DNA from 3 places in the Nocardioides imazamoxiresistens genome. Region 1 is predicted to be linked to each of the others. Evidence: predicted binding sites of a transcription regulator. Region 1 holds the regulator's gene; each other region holds the start of a gene.
The links. Region 1 encodes LexA, which represses DNA repair genes until DNA is damaged. Its sites were predicted from a motif close to TCGAACANNTGTTCGA; they were not measured.
Positions count from the first base shown of each region.

Region 2: the regulator LexA is predicted to act here: its motif matches at 1,590-1,605, upstream of RDV89_RS07590 (HNH endonuclease signature motif containing protein).
Region 3: the regulator LexA is predicted to act here: its motif matches at 2,981-2,996, upstream of RDV89_RS02340 (HNH endonuclease signature motif containing protein).

Region 1 covers NZ_JAVYII010000004.1:438,902-444,998, reverse strand. The annotation lists gene nrdR (transcriptional regulator NrdR) at 1-78, opposite strand, end outside; gene RDV89_RS11425 (hypothetical protein) at 358-687, shown strand; gene RDV89_RS11420 (DUF6318 family protein) at 800-1,378, shown strand; gene RDV89_RS11415 (PKD domain-containing protein) at 1,588-2,157, shown strand; gene RDV89_RS11410 (LysM peptidoglycan-binding domain-containing protein) at 2,258-2,614, opposite strand; gene lexA (transcriptional repressor LexA) at 2,934-3,680, shown strand; gene RDV89_RS11400 (hypothetical protein) at 3,792-4,217, shown strand; gene RDV89_RS11395 (alkaline phosphatase D family protein) at 4,347-6,065, shown strand; gene RDV89_RS11390 (alkaline phosphatase family protein) at 6,067-6,097, shown strand, end outside.
Region 2 covers NZ_JAVYII010000003.1:134,068-140,164, reverse strand. The annotation lists gene RDV89_RS07595 (hypothetical protein) at 1-808, shown strand, start outside; gene RDV89_RS07590 (HNH endonuclease signature motif containing protein) at 1,620-3,086, shown strand; gene RDV89_RS07585 (hypothetical protein) at 3,118-3,696, opposite strand; gene RDV89_RS07580 (hypothetical protein) at 3,627-4,223, opposite strand; gene RDV89_RS07575 (MBL fold metallo-hydrolase) at 4,292-5,050, shown strand; gene RDV89_RS07570 (PPOX class F420-dependent oxidoreductase) at 5,115-5,576, shown strand; gene RDV89_RS07565 (DUF6301 family protein) at 5,573-6,097, shown strand, end outside.
Region 3 covers NZ_JAVYII010000001.1:493,147-499,243, reverse strand. The annotation lists gene RDV89_RS02350 (putative quinol monooxygenase) at 1-194, opposite strand, end outside; gene RDV89_RS02345 (sodium:calcium antiporter) at 249-1,286, opposite strand; gene RDV89_RS02340 (HNH endonuclease signature motif containing protein) at 1,491-2,966, opposite strand; gene RDV89_RS02335 (alpha/beta hydrolase) at 3,315-4,205, shown strand; gene RDV89_RS02330 (ribose-5-phosphate isomerase) at 4,219-4,752, shown strand; gene RDV89_RS02325 (Fpg/Nei family DNA glycosylase) at 4,756-5,607, shown strand; gene RDV89_RS02320 (PP2C family protein-serine/threonine phosphatase) at 5,704-6,097, shown strand, end outside.

The DNA of each region.
Region 1 (6,097 bases):
ACGGATCGAGCCGCCGTCCTCCGCGACCCTCGAGTCGAGCACCTTCGTGTCGCTGTTCCGGCAGAACGGGCAGTGCACGGCGGTCTCCTCCCGAGGGGCTGGATGTGGATGAAAAGGGGTCCTGCTGTGGATGGAGCGGGGTGTTCCTGTGGGTATCCGACACCCGTCCTGGGGACTAGATGTGGATAACTACATCCGTGTAAGTACTAGATGTGGGGGTAACCGTACGCCCGCCGCACAACTCGTGCAACTGCTTCGGCACGACTCCGCGTGTCGGCGCCGAGCAGCCCGCGTACGCGCAGGTCAGAGCCTCCCGAAGCCCTCACACGCACTGGGGCGATGAGACACAATGAGGGGGTGGCAGCGGGCAGGAGGGCAGGGACGAGGCACGCCGGAGGCGGGCCGAGCCCGCGCGGCCGGATCGCCCTGCACGCCCTCGCCATCACCGTCACCGTCGTGGCGTGGGGCTACCTCGCCTGGCTGGCCGTGGACTTCGGCGCGACCGCCCGTCGCGGCGAGGGCATCGCCTGGCTGTTCCTGGCGCTGGCCACCCTCGGCGCGATCGCCTGCCTCTTCATCGGGCTCCTCCTCGGCGCCGCCGTGCTGCGCCTGCTGAACGTCACGCGCGACGGCCCGGCCGACGACGCCCCGCCCCGGCCCGCCGGCGGCAAGCGCCGCGCCGGCTGAGCGCGCCTCTCCACAGATCGCGCCAGGGGCCTGGAACCTCGGTCGCGGCTCGCCTAGATTCCCGTGGGTACGCCGTCGCGATCGGGCGCGCCGGCTGCACTCGGGAGGATCCATGCACCCACGACGGACCCGCGGCGTCCGGCGCGCGAGCGCCGCCGGCGTCGCCATCGTGCTGACGGCCGGCCTGGTCGGCTGCAGCGACGACGACGACGCGGCCGCCGATCCGCCACCGGAGTCGACCTCGACCGCTACCGACGAGGCGGGCGGGGACGGGACCGAGGCGGCCGAGCCGGTGCCGGAGCTGCCGCCCGAGGCGCAGGGCGACGACGACGCAGCCGCCGTCGCGTTCGTGGAGCACTGGGTCGAGCTGGTGAACTACGCGATCGCAACGGGGGACGGCGGGCCGGCCCGCCGTTTCTATGCACCATCGTGTGAGGTATGCGAGGCGGCGATCGGTGAGATCGAGGAGACGGCTGGCGACGATTCATCCGGATCCGGGACCTGGTCGCTGAGCGATGCCTCCCCTAGAGACGCGGCGCCCGAGGATCCGCAGGCGGTAGCGACAGTAGTCACCTCGGACGTCTCAATAAGCGGCTCTACGCCTGACCCGTACGGCTGGACCGAGCTGGGACTCGACTTCACACCAGAAGCGGGGTGGCAGATCGCATGGATGCTCAGTTACGCCTACTGACCCTCGCGCTCTCCGCTGCGGCAGCACTACAGGGGTTAGACCCCGGTGATTCGACGGTTGATCCTGGCGCATCTGGCTTCAACGCATCCATCGAGCGAACCGAGCGCATTGCGAACGGACGCGGCATCGGCAGCGAGAGTGGGCGGGCGCCGACCCCGGAGGAGCTCGCCGCCGCGGCGTACGCGCGACTCGACGGCGCGACGTGCACGGTGCCCGCAATCATCCCGATCTGCCAGGTCGACGTTCCGTGCGCGGACGCCGAGACCGCGACCAACAACGCGGCCTCGATCCTCGTCGGCACGAACATGCCCGAGTCGCAGTGCACGGCGCCCGCCACGGCCGCGATCACCGACGCGATCGTCCTGACGGCCTTCCAGGACGTCCCGCTCCCCGAAGCGACGCTGACCATCCAACCGCCCGACGCACGCACGCTGGTCAACCTGGACACGAACTTCTACACGGTCGCCGAGCCGTTCACCACGAGCGTCACGCTGCTCGGCAGCCAGGTCGACCTCGACATCTCCCCCGCGAGCTACACCTGGTCGTTCGGCGACGGCACCGTGCGCTCGACGACGACGCCGGGCGCGGCGTACCCGGACCTGCTCGTCACGCACGCCTACGAGTCCACCGGCACGGTCGCGACCTCCGTGACCGTCACGTGGGGCGCGCGCTACCGCGTCGACGGTGGCCCGTGGGCGGACGTCGCCGGCACCGTCGACATGACGAGCCCCTCCGTCGACCTCGAGGTCATCGAGGCCACGCCCGTCCTCACCGACTGAACGCAGGAGGGGCGGGACCGCCGTCGCGGTCCCGCCCCTGTTCTTCCCCGGTTGACCGACAGGTCGGGGTCGAGGCGACCTGTCGGGGTTCGTGGAGGGCTCAGCCCTCGGCCGGCACGACGAGCAGCTGGCCCGCCTGCAGCTCGGCCGTGTCCATCGCGTTCAGCGCGCGGATGTCGTCGATGACCTCCTGCACCCCGGCGTCACCGGAGCGCTCGGAGGCGATGTCCCACAGGGTGTCGCCCGAACCGACGCGGATGGTCTCGGTCGTGCTCGGCACGGCCTCGTCCGTCGCGGCGGAGGTCGTCGTCAGCAGCACGCCCAGGAGCAGCATCAGGCCGAGGCCGAGCGCGACCACGACCATCCGGCCGCGGCGCGTCAGGCGCACGGAGCCGTGGTGCGGGCGCGGCGTCGCAGCGGTGCGGCCGAGGGCGGGAGCGGCGAGGGACGTGCTCATGGTGACCTCCAGGGGAAGAGTTCGGTCGTGACGAGCTGTTGTCTACCGACGGCCACCGACAGTTCGGCTCCGGCGACTGCGCCGGCCCCGCTGTCGATCACACGTTCGATCGAACACATGAGCGAGATTAGAGCAGGTGTTCGAACGAAATCAAGGTCCTGTTCGAACAATTCTTCGAGCGGCCCGACCGTCGGCCCCGCGACACCCTCGACACGCCGCATCGAACAGGTGTTTGAAGGTCGACCTCGGATGCCGCTAGCGTCCCCTCCACACGTCCGGCACCGTCACGACGCGCTGCAGCGCGGGAGGAAGGCACACCATGGCCAGCACACGAAAGCCCAGCCGCGGCTCGAAGGACGTCGCCGACGTCGCGTCCGTGCCCGAGCCGGGCGTCGGCCAGGCGCGACTGACCCCGCGCCAGGCGAAGGTGCTCGCCGTGATCACCGACGCGCTGGAGAAGCACGGCTATCCCCCGAGCATGCGCGAGATCGGCGAGGAGGTCGGGCTGACCAGCTCCTCGTCCGTCGCCTACCAGCTCAAGACGCTGGAGGAGAAGGGCTACCTGCGCCGCGACCCCAACCGCCCGCGCGCGATCCAGGTCGTCACGGCGGCCGGGTCCGAGCCGGACGCCGCCGTCGTGGCGCCCGACGAGAGCGACGTGGACGAGACGGGGATCGGCGACGCCCGCCCGGCGGCGACGTACGTGCCGGTGGTCGGTCGCATCGCGGCCGGTGGCCCGATCCTGGCCGAGGAGCGGGTCGAGGACGTGTTCCCCCTCCCCCACGCGCTGGTCGGCGACGGCACGCTCTACCTCCTCGAGGTCTCGGGCGACTCCATGGTCGAGGCGGCCATCTGCGACGGCGACTACGTCGTGGTCCGCCAGCAGCCGAACGCCGAGAACGGCGAGATCGTGGCGGCCATGATCGACGGCGAGGCGACGGTCAAGACGTTCCAGCGCCGCGACGGCCGCGTCTGGCTGCTGCCGCACAACCCGGCGTACGAGCCCATCGACGGCACCCACGCCACCATCCTCGGCAAGGTCACCGCGGTCCTGCGCCGCCTCTGAGACCGACCGCCGTCGTGCCCCGCAGCCGGGGAGGCCCCCGTGGCCTCCCCGGCTGCGTCGCGTCCCCCCGTGCGCCGTAGCATCGGCGCAGCCGTTCTCGAGGAGTCCCGGATGACCGACGTGCCGCGTTTCCCGGTGCTGGAGGCTGCCGACGGCTACGAGATCGCCGAGGTCGACCGCCAGGTCTGGCAGCTGTGCGAGGAGATCCGCCGCGGCCGGCGCACCGGCCTGCACCCCGGCCCCTTCGACACCCGCCCGTTCCGCCTCGTGCACCGAAGCCAGGTGTACGCCCCGGGAGCGGTCGACGACTGGTTCGACGGCTGCTCCGCCGAGCTCGAGGCCCGGCGCCAGCACCCCTCGGCGCACCGTCCCCCGCCCTACGAGGGCGACCTGGACGACCCGCCGGAGCTGCGCGGCGCGGACCGCCCGGGCGCCGAGCCCGAGAAGTTCGAGAGCTCGATCCCCCTGTGGGCCCGGGTGGTCGCGCTGCTCGTCATCGTGGGCCTGGTCTGCGCCTACGTGCTCTCCTACTTCTGAGCCGTCGCTCCCCGACCCCCGCCCCGACGCGGTCCCGCGTCGGTGAACGAGGGGCGACGTCCGGGCGACGATCCGCCGCATCGTGCGTCGGCCCCGAGACCCCGGCCCGTCTCGCTCGTTGCAGCGGACGTGATCCCGCCCACCGCCGAGGAGCGCCCCACGCTCCCGCCGCTGCCGCGCCGCAGCGTCCTCGCCGCCGCCGGCATCGCCACCGGCGCCGCCCTCGTGGCCACCGACCCCGTGTCCCCGGACCCCGCCGACGCCGCCGCCACTACCGGCGCCGGGGCGTACTTCCAGCACGGCGTCGCCTCGGGCGACCCGCTGCCCACCAGCGTCGTGATCTGGACGCGCGTCACCCCGAGCCCCGACGCGACCCCGGGCTCCGGGCGCGGCCCGGCCGTCCGCGTGGGCTACCAGGTCGCCACCGACGCGCGGTTCACCTCGATCGTCGCCCGCGGGCACGTCGACACGAGCGCGTCGGCGGACCACACGGTCAAGATCGACGTGACCGGCCTGGCGCCGGCCCGGTGGTACTGGTTCCGCTTCCGGCACGACTACCGCTGGAGCCCGGTCGGGCGTACGCGCACCGCTCCCGCCCGCACGGCGACCCCCGAGCGGATCCGCTTCGGGGTCGTGTCGTGCGCCAACCTGCAGGCCGGGTGGTTCCACGCGTACCGGCACCTCGCCGCCCGCGACGACCTCGACGCGATCCTGCACCTCGGTGACTACCTGTACGAGTACGCGCCCGGCGAGTACGGGCTCGGGCAGGACAACGTCGACGTGCGCGCCCACGTGCCGGCGCGGGAGATCGTCACGCTGGCCGACTACCGCCAGCGCCACGCGCAGTACAAGCAGGACCCCGACCTGCAGGCCCTGCACGCCCGCTACCCGTTCATCGTGACCTGGGACGACCACGAGCACACCAACGACGCGCACCGCCACGGCGCCGAGAACCACCAGCCGTCCACCGAGGGGTCCTGGCCGGTACGCCGGTCGCGCGCGCACCGCGCGTACGACGAGTGGATGCCGGTCCGGCTCAACGGCACCGCCGCGCTCGGTGACGGGGCGCGGCTCTACCGCACGCTGCAGTTCGGCCGGCTCGCGCAGATCTCGATGCTCGACCTGCGCACCTACCGCTCCGAGCAGGTCGCCTACCCCGTCGTCGCCCCGGGGGTGAACGACCCCGACCGGACGATCACGGGCTCGACCCAGATGGCGTGGCTCAAGGACGCGCTGTCGTCGTCGGCGGCGCAGTGGAAGCTGGTCGGCAACCCCGTGATGATCTCGCCCGTCACGTTCGCCCAGCTGCCCACCGACCTCGTGGACCCGGTCAACGACGTGACGGGCCTGCTCCCGCGCGACGGCGCTCCCTACAACGTGGACCAGTGGGACGGCTACACCGACGACCGCCGCGAGCTGTTCGCCCACCTGCGCGACCAGGGCATCCGCGACACCGTCTTCGTCACCGGGGACATCCACTCGGGCTGGGCCTGCGAGCTGCCGCACGACGCGGGGACCTACCCCCTCAGCCCGTCGGCGGGCGTCGAGCTCGTCGCCTCGTCGGTGACGTCCAACAACCTCAAGGACATCCTCGGCGCCCCGCCGCGCACGGCGAGCCTGGCCGTGGAGGCGGTGCTGCGGCTCGCCAACCGCCACATCCGCTACATCGACTTCGACAGCCACGGCTACTCGGTCCTCGACGTCACCCCCGCGCGGGTGCAGATGGACTGGTACGTCACCGGCCCCCGCGACCAGCGCGGCGCCGGCACGACGCACACCGCGTCGTTCCAGACCCTCGCCGGGACCAACAAGCTGAGCCGGGCCGCCGGGCCCGTGGGAGGACGCTGACATGCACGAGTGCCACCAGCCACGGACCGACC
Region 2 (6,097 bases), on a different contig from region 1:
CGCGATGGCCGACGACGCCTCGGCGGGCCAGATCGTCGACGTCGTCGACCGCGCGTTCGCCGAGGGGGAGTGGGTCGGGGCGAAGGAGATCACCGTCTGGCGGGAGAGCGCCGGCGCCGCCCGCCCGCTGCTGCGCTACTCCGGCGACGTCAGCGAGCCCGTCCCCGGCCTGCGCGAACGGATCGGCGACGCGGAGCGGGCGACCAGCGCCCTCGACGCCGTCCTCGGCGAGGGCGGCCACGTCGCGGTGGACCGCTTCGGTCAGCTCGCGGTGGCGCTGGACTCCGCGCGCGACCCGGCGGCGGTGACGGCGTTCCTGGACGAGGTGGCCCAGCATCCCGACCTGTCGGCCGTGGAGCGGTGGGAGGTGGCGTACTCGGCCGAGGCGGTCCCCGTCCTGCGCACCGACGAGGGCGTGACGACCGAGCTGCGGGCCGTCTGGTCGGAGCTGGCGGCGCTGCAGGCGGCCGACGACCTGGTCGTGGACGTGTCGCTGCACGTGGGGCCGGCGCCGGGTCTCCGCCCGGCCGACCCGGCCCGGCGCGGGGAGATCGCGACCGGGGCCGTGCTGGTGGTGCCCGGGGTCGACTCGGCCGAGGACCTCGACCTCGACCGGCACGGGGACGTGGTCCTGCCGAGCGTCGAGCCGTTCCTCGACCTGGTGGCACAGCTGCCGCCGGGGACGCGCTTCGACGCCACCACCGACCGGACCTTCCTGTCGGCCGTCGTCGGAGGTCGCGGCGAGACGTGGGAGGGGCTCGACCAGCGCTGGAACGCCGCCGCCGAGGCGTACCTGGCGGAGCGGTAGCGCCGGCGCGGTCAGCGTGGGGGCGCGGGCCGCCGCTGCTCGCGTCGTCCGAAGGCGATCGTGCAGGCCACGAAGAGACCGACCGTGAGCAGCAGGAGCGCGGCGCCCGCCGACCACGCCGTCGGGGCGCGGGGTCGAGGACGGACAGCGGGGTCGGCGCGGGCGCGACCCGCACGCGCTGCCCCGGGCCCTCCCTGCTGTCGCAGGTGAGGTCGAGGGCCCCGTTGCCCGCCTCGACCCGCTGGCTCGCGGTCCAGGCGCCGATGGCGCCGACGCCGGCGGACCGGGACGCCGGGTCGTCGGTCTCGGTGATCGGGAGGTCGGCACCCGTGGCCGCGTCGGTCGCCGTGCACCGCGGCGCGGCCGTCGCCTCGTCGCTCCAGAGGTCCAGCTCGGCGCCCGCCGCGACGTCCAGGCGGTGCGTCGTGCCGTCGGACGCGAGCGCGGAGCCCTCGGGCCAGGGGTACCCGTCCAGCGAGAACCAGGCGGCGGTCGCCAGCCAGGCGATCGCGGCGAGGGCCAGCGCGGTGCAGCCGCGCGCGAGGTGGTGACGCACGGTCGCGATCCTCGCGCATCGGGGCGCAGCCGGGGGTGAGCACGCGGACTCAGGTCGCGGCTGTTCGTACCGCGCCGGTTGCTTGCCGAGCTGGCACGAGTGGCACGGTTCGGGGCGTCGAGTTGCGGGTTCTGCCGCGGTGCGGGTGGGGGTACGCGCGGGAGGGCGGTCACGTGGCCTGACCTGCGGAGACGTCCTCCACAGATGGGTCCGCGACCCTGGTTAGCGAACGCACGTTCGAGTAGAATTTGGGGTATGGACCAGGGGACCCAGCACCACACGGACAGCCCGTCGCGGGCTGCGCTCCTGGATGCTGCGTCCGATGCGATGCGGGCCCAGCGCGCTGCTGAGGCGGGCGCGTTCTTCGCGGCTGCCGACTACGCCGATGCCCATCTGGATGCTGAGTGCGGGACGTCGACGGTGGGTGACCCGATCGGCCCTTTGGGCATGTGGGTCGACGACGAGGAGTCCCTCGCGGCGGTGCCGGGTGGTGACCGGTGGCTGGCGTACGGCGGACCCGGCGCCCCGCTCGTGTCGGAGTTCGCGGTCCTGGAACTGGTCACCGCGATGGGCCTCAGCCAAGAGGCGGGTCGTGCGCTGGTCGGTGACGCGGTCGAGGTCCGACACCGCCTCCCGCTGATCGCGGCCCGGGTCGCCGCGGGTGGGGTGCAGGTGTGGCGCGCCCGGCGGATCGCCCGCGCGACGCGGACGTTGACGTTCGAGGGTGCGGGGTTCGTGGACCGCAACATCGCCCACGTCGCGCACTCCATCTCGGGGGCGGGGATCGACCGGCTCGTCGCTGAGGCATCCGCGCGGTTCGACCCCGAGACCACCGAAGCCGACCGGGCGGCCGCGGACGCGGGCCGGTTCTTCACGATCGACTTCCGTGCCCGTGAGGCGCTGGGGGTGCACGGTCAGGTCGGCGGCACGGTCGCCGTGTCCGGTGAGCTGGACCTGGCCGACGCGCGTGATCTCGAGGAGGTCGTCGCCCGTGGTGCCGCTGAACTGGCTGCGTTGGGGTCGGGTGAGTCGCTCGACGTCCGACGGGCGATCGCGGTCGGTGAGTTGGCCCGCAAGCAGACCGCACTCGACCTCACCGGCACAGACGACCGTGCGGAGGCCTCATCGGTGGCGGCGCGTCAGGTGGTGCTGCACGTCCACCTGTCGCAGGCCGCGTTGGAGTCGTCGTCGGTCGGGATCGACCCGCTGACCGGCGGCACCGGCATCGACCTCGCGACCGTCACCGCTCCGGGCGTCGGGCTGCGGACGGTGACCGCGGAGCAGGTCCGCGACTGGTGCCGCACCGACAGCACCCAGGTGGTGGTCAAGCCGGTGATCGACCTCGACGAGCGCATCGCGACGCCGAGCTATCGGATCCCCGAGCGGCTCGTCGAGCAGGTCCAGCTCCGCTATCCGACGTGTCGGTTCCCGTTCTGCAACCGGCTAGCGCGGGCCTCCGACCTCGACCACCGCGTCGAATGGCACGCCGGCGGTCGGACAGCCAGCGACAACCTCGTCCCGCTCTGCCGGCTCCACCACCGCGCCAAGACGCACCCCTCACCGCTCAGCAGCGACCCGCCCGGCACAGCCCACCGCGAACACGACCGCCGCTGGCGCTACCGACCCACCCGCCCCGACGAACCACCCGACGGCTTCATCTGGACCAGCCCCCACGGCCGCCGCTACATCGTCACACCCACCGGCACGGTCGCCCTGCCTTGACCTGCTGGGCGCGTCCGTCCGGACCGTCTGCCTAGCGACCGTCGAACGGACGCGTCTCGTCGTGGAACCAGAACGCGACGGATGGGTCCGGCTCGCGGTCCGGGAACTGAAAGATCTCGATCCATGCCGGCATGGGCAGATCGAGCAGGGCGATCCGCTCGGCCATCGCCGGCAGGTCGGCCTCCGGGAAGTCGGGATACATGCTGATCGCCAGCCCCGAGCCGTCGTTGCGCAGGTGGGCGTGCATGAGGCCCGGTATGCCGTTCAACGAGCGCTCCTCGATGAGCCGGTCCGTGCCGGCGCGATCGAAGTTGGCATGGTGCACCACCCACCGGACCGACGGGTGCGCGGCGCGGATCGGTGCGAGCTGCTCCTCGAGGCGGTCCGGGTCCGTGTGCCACACGTGCCAGTCGTCCGTGAGCAGGGCCCGCCACACCCAGGCGAATCCTGGCAGTGGAAGCAGCTCGTGGAACGCATGGGAGGCAGCCTCGGCTTCAGGGCTCGTGGTGTCGTGCTGTTCCGCCGGGGTCAGACCTGCCATCACCGTCCACTCGTCGACCAGCCGCAACCCGTCCGGCGGCGGCACGTAGTGACTGTCGACCACGTGCACGACGCCTCGTCCGCCACTCGCTGCCGGTTCGGGCTCGGGGATCGGGTCGCCGACACCGTCGCGGCGGGTCGTCTCGCGCTCGCGCGCAGCACCGTGTCGGGCCACAGCTCGACGAGGTACTCCTCGTTCGGCTCGTCGACGACGTGGTCGTAGTGCAGCGAGCGGTCCCCGCGCACACTCACGCGCACCCGGTGGGGGCCGGGGCGCTCGGGACGCAGGTGGGGTCCACCCAGCGTCCCGTCGTCCCAGAGCCACGTGACGAACAGGGGGCCGCGCAGGTCGATGCTGACCAGCTCCTGGGCCTCCCACGTGTCGTCGAGGTCGGCCGGCCGGTCGCCGTGGAGCAGCACGGTCACGTGCACCGGACCCGTCGCGCAGCCGGTGTGGACGTACAGGCCGGAGCGCCCCGCCAGGTCGACCAGCATCGCGTCGAACGACGCCTCGGGCTCGGGGTCGTCCTCGGGCAGCAGCATGAGGAGGTGCTCGTCGACGCTCACGACACCGCTGAACCTCACCTGGTCGGCCACGCGCCGCACGCTAGCGCTCCCCGTGGCGCCTGCGCCGGCGATCACCACCGATCGACGACCATCACCCCATGACCCCACCGCGCATCCAGCAGGTCGGCCGCGACGCGTACCTCGTCACGGGCACGGCGGTGAGCTGGGTCGTGGTGCGCGAGGGCCGCGACGTCACGCTCGTCGACGGCGGCTACCCCGCCGACGCCGACCGCCTCGAGGCGTCGCTGGCCGCCCTGGGCCACCGGCCCGAGGACGTGCGCGCCGTGCTCGTCACGCACGCCCACGTCGACCAGACCGGCGGCGTCGTCCGGCTGCACGAACGCCACGGCACGCCCGTGCTCGCCCATCCGGACGAGCTCCCCGGGCTGCGCGGCGAACGCGCCGAGCAGGCCACGCCGCTCGACGTCGCGCGCCGCGCGTGGCGCCCGCGGGTCGCCCGGTGGGGGCTGGCCGTCAGCGCGGCCGGCGCCACCCGGCACCCGCGGCTGCCGGACGCGACGGCGTACGCCCTCGGCGACCCGCTCGACCTGCCCGGCCGCCCCGTCCCGGTCCCGACGCCCGGCCACACGAGCGGGCACGCGGCGTACCTGTTCGCGGGCGGCGTCCTCGCCACCGGGGACGCCCTGGTCACGGGCCACCCGCTGTCCCGGATCGCCGGACCGCAGCTGCTGCCGGACTTCTTCACCCACGACCCGGCCGGCGCGGACGCGGCGCTCGACCGGATCGCGGCGCTCGACGCCGGCGTCCTGGCGCCCGGCCACGGCCCGGCGTGGCACGGCTCGCTCGCCGTCGCGGTCGAGCGGGCCCGCAGGGGTGCCCCGGCCCGGCTCCGCTGACATCCACGCGCCGGGGCCGGCGGCGGCACGCAGGACGCCTGGGCCCCGCTGGCAGGATCGACGCATGCCTCGCACCATCGCCACCACCACCTCCGTCGAGCGCGACGAGCTGCTCGACTTCGTCCGCCCGCGGCACAAGATGCTGCTGCTGACCGAGCGCTCCGACGGCACGCCGCAGGGCTCGCCGGTCACGGGCGGCGTCGACGACGAGGGCCGGATCGTCATCGCGACCTACCCCGAGCGCGCGAAGACCCGCAACGCGCGCCACCGCCCCCGCGCGAGCGTCGTCGTGGTCTCCGACGAGTGGGACGGCCCGTGGGTGCAGGTGGACGGCACCGCCGAGGTGCTCGACGTGCCGGAGGCCCTCGACGCGTTCGTCGACTACTTCCGCACCATCGCGGGGGAGCACCCGGACTGGGACGAGTACCGCCAGGCCATGCTCGACCAGGGCAAGTCCCTGATCCGGATCACGCCCACCCGCTGGAGCCCGGTCGCCACCGGCGGCTTCCCGGCGCGTCTCGCGTGAGCGGGCAGGTGGATCCGCTGCGGCGCGCCGACGCCGAGCAGGTACGCGCCGTGGTCGCCGCGCTGGCGCCGGTCACCTGGCCCGCCGACCGCGGGCTCGTGACGAGGCTGGCCGCCGACCTGGGCTGGACGGTCGAGCGCGAGGGGCTGAGCAACGTGGACCTGCGCACCGGCCTGACCCCGGCCGCGCGGGCCGCGGTCTCCGCGCGCGGCGACACGGTCACCCGGGTGCAGGTCGACCTCGCGGAGCGCGCCGACCGGCGCGAGCCGACGACCGCGGCGCGCGTCGCCGAGGCGTACGCGGCCCTGCTGCCCGAGGTGACCGCCGCGCTCGGTCTCGAGCCCACGCCCGCGGCCCGCCGCGAGGGCCACGAGGCCTGGGACCTGCCGACCGGCGGACGGCTCTCGCTGGAGGCCCTCTCGAGCACGGTCGTGCTGGTGCTGCTGCAGCAGGAGTGGGCGGACGTGGAGCGCTCGGAGGAGGCGTTGGGCATCTCGCCCGACCGCGTCCCGGGGCCCCTG
Region 3 (6,097 bases), on a different contig from region 1:
CACCGCTCGAGCACGTTGACGCGGCCGGGATCGACGAGGTCGGCCCCGAGCGCGAAGTCGCGGCAGCCGGGGGCGGCCCGCGCCAGCCGGACCACCTCCGCGCAGCCGGCGAGGTAGCGGTCGCGCTCCGCGGGCGCGACCGCGAGGTGGCCGGTCACGACGATCTCGGACGGGGCGTGCTCCGGTGTCTCCATGGACGGATCGACCCGGCCGCGGCGGCCGACTCATCGGGAGCGGCCGCGGCGCTGTCAGAGGACCTGGACGGCGACCACGCCGGCGTACGCGACGGCGAGCCCGACCCCCTCGAAGCCCACGCGGCCCGGGCCGGTGCGCTGGCGCACCAGCAGCCCACCGAGCAGCACGGCCGTCATGAACAGCGAGGCCACCGTGACGAACAGCTGGCCGTCGCTGGCGGCGTGGTAGATCGAGCCGCCGCCGTAGAACGCGTCGCCGACCGCCAGGTTGAGCGCGTCCAGGCTGTTGCCGCCGAGGATCGCGGCGACCGCGAGCGTCGTGGCGCCGCGGCGCACGGCGGCGATCGTGGTGACCGTCTCGGGGATCGCGTTGACCACGCCCATCAGCACGATGCCGACGAAGCCGGCGCCGAGCCCCGTGACGTCGACGATCACGCCGGCGGCCTCGGCGATCGCCCAGCCGGCCACGACCACGACGGCGCCGACCGCGACGAACTGCGCCCACAGCTGCGCGGTGGTCTGCGGCGCGTCGTCGGCCTCCGGCTGGTCGATGATCGTCTCGGGCGTGTCGACCGGCGTCCACATCGGGGTCCGGGCCCGTCGCCGGATCAGGTGCAGGCCGCCGAGGTAGACCACGACCATCACCCCCGAGATCGGGTGGAGGCCCAGGAGCGTCGCCTCCGGCGCGAACGTGGCCAGCAGTGCCAGTGAGAGCAGCGCGATCAGCAGGCACCCGAACATCAGGTTCTCCACCGACGCCGCCGCGTGCTCGAGGTTGGAGCGCCGGTACGCCAGGTCGGCCACCGCGATGGCCACCGTCTGCGCAGCGATCCCGCCGACCGCGTTGCTGTACGCCAGGTCCGCGCGCCCGTCCGCCGCCGTCGCCGCGGTCATGACGATGCCGGACATCGACGTCATCACCCCGAAGAAGACCGCACCGAACAGCGCCTCGCCCCAGCCCGTCCGGTCGGCGAGCACGTCGCCCAGCGTCGCGAGCCGGATGCTGCCCAGCACCGTGACCGCGGCGCCCACCACGAAGACCACGGCGGCGGCGAGGCCGGGGCTGCCGGTCGCGTCAAAGAGTGCGTCCACGGCGGACAGTCAACGGGTGGCCGTCAAACAGGGCCCGTGCGCGCGGTGCGGAGTACGCGCGGGGCTGGGTCCGCGACCCCGAGGGCGGGCGCGGGGGTGGGTACGCGCGGGGGCTGGGCGCGCCGGTGGGCCCGGCGACGTGGTGTCGGCGGGCCTGCCGGGTGGTGCGGGGTGGTGTCGGGTGGTGCCGTGCGCGTCTGGGGGCTAGTCGAGCGGGATGGTGCCGGTTGGCGTGACGAGGTAGCGGCGGCCTCGTGGGCTGGTCCAGATGAAGCCGTCTGGTGGTTCGTCGGGGCGTGTGGGTCGGTAGCGCCAGCGGCGCTCGCAGTGCTGCTCGTGACTTGGTCCGTCGGGCTGATCGGATCCGAGCGGTGAGGGGTGGGTCTTGGCGCGGTGGTGGAGCCGGCAGAGCGGGACGAGGTTGTCGCTGGCTGTCGGGCCGCCGGCGTCCCATTCGACGCGGTGGTCGAGGTCGGAGGCCCGCGCTGGCCGGTTGCAGTACGGGAACCGACACGTCGGGTGCCGCAGCTGGACCTGCTCGACGAGCCGCTCGGGGATCCGGTAGCTCGGGGTCGTGATGTGCTCGTTGAGGTCGATCACCGGTTTCACGACGATGCCGGTGTCGGTGCTGCGGCACCAGTCGCGGACCTGCTCGGCGGTCACGGTCCGCAGCCCGATGCCGGGCGCGGTGACGGTGGCCAGGTCGATCCCGGTGCCGCCGGTGAGCGGGTCGATCCCGATCGACGTCGATGCCAACGCGGCCTGGGACAGGTGGACGTGCAGCACCACCTGACGCGCTGCCACCGTCGATGCCTCCGCTTCACCGGTGAGGTCGAGTGCGGTCTGCTTGCGGGCCAGCTCACCGACCGCGATGGAGCGGCGCACGTCGAGCGACTCACCCGACCCGAGTGCGGCCAGCTCGGCGGCACCACGGGCGACGGCCTCCTCGAGATCACGGGCGTCGGCCAGGTCCAGCTCACCCATGACAGGGACGGTGCCGCCGACCTGACCGTGCACCCCCAGCGCCTCGCGGGCGCGGAAGTCGACGGAGAAGAACCGGCCCGCGTCCGCATCCGCCCGATCCGCCTCGGTGGTCTCGGGGTCGAACCGCGCGGATGCCTCCGCGACGAGCCGGTCGATGCCGGCACCGGAGATGGAGTGCGCCACATGAGCGAGGTTGCGGTCTACAAACCCAGCCCCCTCGAACGTCAACGTCCGCGTCGCCCGCGCGATCCGACGAGCCCGCCACACCTGCACCCCACCCGCAGCGACCCGCCCGGCCAGCTGCGGGAGCCGGTGGCGGACCTCGACCGCATCACCCACCAGCGCACGACCCGCCTCCTGCGACAGACCCATCGCAGTCACCAGCTCCAGAACAGCGAACTCCGACACCAACGGCGCGCCGGGTCCGCCGTACGCCAGCCACCGGTCCCCACCCGGCACCGCCGCGAGGGACTCCTCGTCGTCGACCCACATGCCCAACGGGCCGATCGGGTCACCCACCACCGCGTTGCTGGGCGAGCCGCCGCGCAGCACGTCGAGGTGGGCATCGGCGTAGTCGGCAGCCGCGAAGAACGCGCCCGCCTCGGCAGCGCGTTGGGCCCGCATCGCCTCGGACGCAGCGTCCAGCAGCGCAGCCCGCGAAGGGCTGTTCGTGCGCTGCTGGGTCCCCCGATCCATACCCCTGATTCTATCCGAACGTGCGTTCGAGGACCAGGGTCGCGGACCGATCTGTGGAGAACGTTTCCGCAGGTCAACACACCTGCACGCCCTCCCGCGCGTACCCCCACCCGCACCGCCGGCAGAACCCGCAACTCGACACCCCGAACCGCGGCACAACCCGCAACTCGACACCCCACCCCGCGGCACAACCCGTAACTCGACGCCCCGAACCGCGGCGAACCCCGCAGCTCGACGCCCCGAACCCCGGCACACCCCGCAGCTCGACGCCCCGACCCGCGGCACAACCCGCAGCTCGACGCGCCGCCCCCGGCGCCGCAACACCCCGCCGCGCCCTACGCTGGCGCCATGCTGCACCCCCAGGCGCGGGCCGCGCTCGACGCGGCCGCGGGCGAGCTCCCGGTCTTCGACCCCTCCTACGACATCGCCGACGCCCGGGAGGCCGCGCGCCTCGCCGCCGCCGCGCAGCCGCGGGAGGAGGTGGCCGAGGTGCGCGACGTCGACGCGGACGGGGTCCCGTGCCGCCTCTACCGGCCGGCCGGTGCGCGACCCGGGCTCGTGGTGCACCTGCACGGCGGCGGGTTCGTGTTCAACGACGTCGAGGTGCACGACGCCGCGGTCCGGGCGTTCGCGAACCTCGCGGGCGTCGCCGTCCTGAGCGTGGACTACCGCCGCCCGCCGGAGCACCGCTTCCCGGCGGCCCCCGACGACGTGGACACCGTCGTGGCCTGGCTGGGGGAGGGCGGCGGCGCGGCTGCGCTGGACGTCGCCGGTCCCCTCTACGCCCACGGCGACAGCGCCGGGGCCAACCTCGCGCTGGTCGCCGCGCTGCGCCGTCCGGGGCGCTTCGCGGCCGTCGCGCTGATCTACCCGTTCCTGGACCCGACCGGGTCGTCGGCGTCGTACCGCACCGAGACCCACGGCTTCGACCCGCGGGAGGCGGCCTGGTACTGGGAGCAGTACGCCGCCACCCCCGCCGACCTGGCGCACCCCGACCTCGCGCCCCTGCGCTCCGAGCACCTCGGCACCCTGCCCCCGACGCTCGTGGTGACCGCCGAGCACGACCCGCTGCGCGACGAGGGCGAGGAGCTGTACGCCCGCCTCGCCGAGGCCGGTGTCGACGTGGTCGGCACCCGGGTGCTCGGCCAGCTGCACGGCTTCTGGCGGCACGCCGCGGTCTACGACGCCGCCGCCCCGACCATGGGCCAGGTCGCGGCGTTCCTCCGGCTGCACGCCTGAGAGACTGCCGCCCATGCGCGTACACCTCGGTTCCGACCACGCCGGCCTCGAGCTCAAGGACCACCTGACCGCCTGGCTCACCGACCAGGGCCACGAGGTCGTCGACCACGGCCCGTTCGTCTTCGACGCCCTCGACGACTACCCGGTCTTCTGCCTGCGCGCGGCCGAGGGCGTCGCCGCCGAGCAGGCCGAGGGCCTCGACAGCCTCGGCGTCGTCATCGGCGGCTCGGGCAACGGCGAGCAGATCGCGGCCAACAAGGTGATCGGTGTGCGCTGCGCGCTCGTGTGGTCGGAGGAGACCGCCGTGCTCGCGCGGGAGCACAACGACGCCAACGTGATCTCCGTCGGCGGTCGGCTGCACAGCCTCGAGGACATGACCCGCTTCGTCGAGGTCTTCCTGCGCACCCCGTTCACGGGCGAGGAGCGCCACGTGCGCCGCATCGGCCAGCTGGGCGACTACGAGACGACCCGCGACCTCCCGCCGCTGCCGGCGTCGGCCCTGCCCGGCTACGACGCCGGGGCGGGCAGCGCCGACGACGCCTCCTGACCCGTGCCCGAGGGGCACACCCTGCACCGGCTCGCCGGTGAGCTGACCGCGGCGTTCGCGGGACGCCGGCTGGCCCTCGCCAGCCCGCAGGGCCGCTTCGAGGCCGAGGCCGCCGCGCTCGACGGCGCGGTGCTCGAGGAGGCGCACGCCCACGGCAAGCACCTCTTCCTCGAGCTCGGGGCCGGGCGGGTCGTCCACGTCCACCTCGGCCTCTACGGCCGCTTCGACGTGCACGCCGAGGTGGCGCAGGTGCCCGAGCCCGTGGGACAGGTACGCCTTCGCCTCGCGGCTGCCGGCGACGGCCGGCCCACGGCGTACGCCGACCTCCGCGGCGCGACCGCCTGCACCCTGCTGACCGCCCAGCAGCGCGACGCCGTCGTCGCGCGCCTCGGCCCGGACCCGCTGCGGCCCGGCACGGACCCGGCGCCGGCCTGGGAGCGGGTGCGCCGCAGCCGCGCCCCGGTGGCCGCCCTGCTGATGGACCAGTCCGTGCTCGCCGGGGTCGGCAACGTCTACCGGGCGGAGGTGCTCTTCCGGCACCGTCTCGACCCCTACCGCACGGGCGCCAGCCTGACGGCCCGGCGGCTCGACGCCGTCTGGGACGACCTGGTCGCGCTGATGACCGAGGGCGTGCGGACGGGACGGATCGACACCGTGCGGCCCGAGCACACCCCGGAGGCGATGGGCCGCGCGCCGCGGGTGGACGACCACGGCGGCGAGGTCTACGTCTACCGGCGCGACGGCCGGCCGTGCCTGGTGTGCGGCACGCGGGTGCGCAAGGCCGAGCTGGTCCAGCGCACCCTCTTCTGGTGCCCGCGATGCCAGCGTCCGCACACCACCCGGCGCGTACAGTGAGAGGACTGTCCGCACCGGGCTCGAGGAGGCGTCGTGGAGGTGGTCGAGGCGAAGCGCCGTCGCTCCGCCGCCGGGGTCGCCCCACGGAGGCGCGCCGTGCGTGACCTGCGACGCTCGCTGACCACGAACCGGGCGCTGGTGACGCTGGTCGCCATGACCACTGTGCTCGGCCTGCTCGTCGCGTGGCGCCCCGAGCGCTTCCCGCTGAACACGCTGACCATCCCGATGGTCGTGTCGACGCTCTTCCTGCGACCCCGCCAGCTCGCCGGCTACATCACGTTCGCGCTGGCGGTGCTGGCCCTCGCGACGACCCAGCAGGAGACCTTCACCCCGCGGCTGTGGGCGTCGGTCGCCACCTACACCTTCATCGGCCTCTTCGTGCTGGGCATCTCGCTGCGACGCGTGCAGCTCGGCGTGGGTGGGGCCGAGGGCGAGGCCATGCTGGTGGACCTGCGCGACCGCCTGCAGGCCCAGGGCGAGGCGCCGCCGC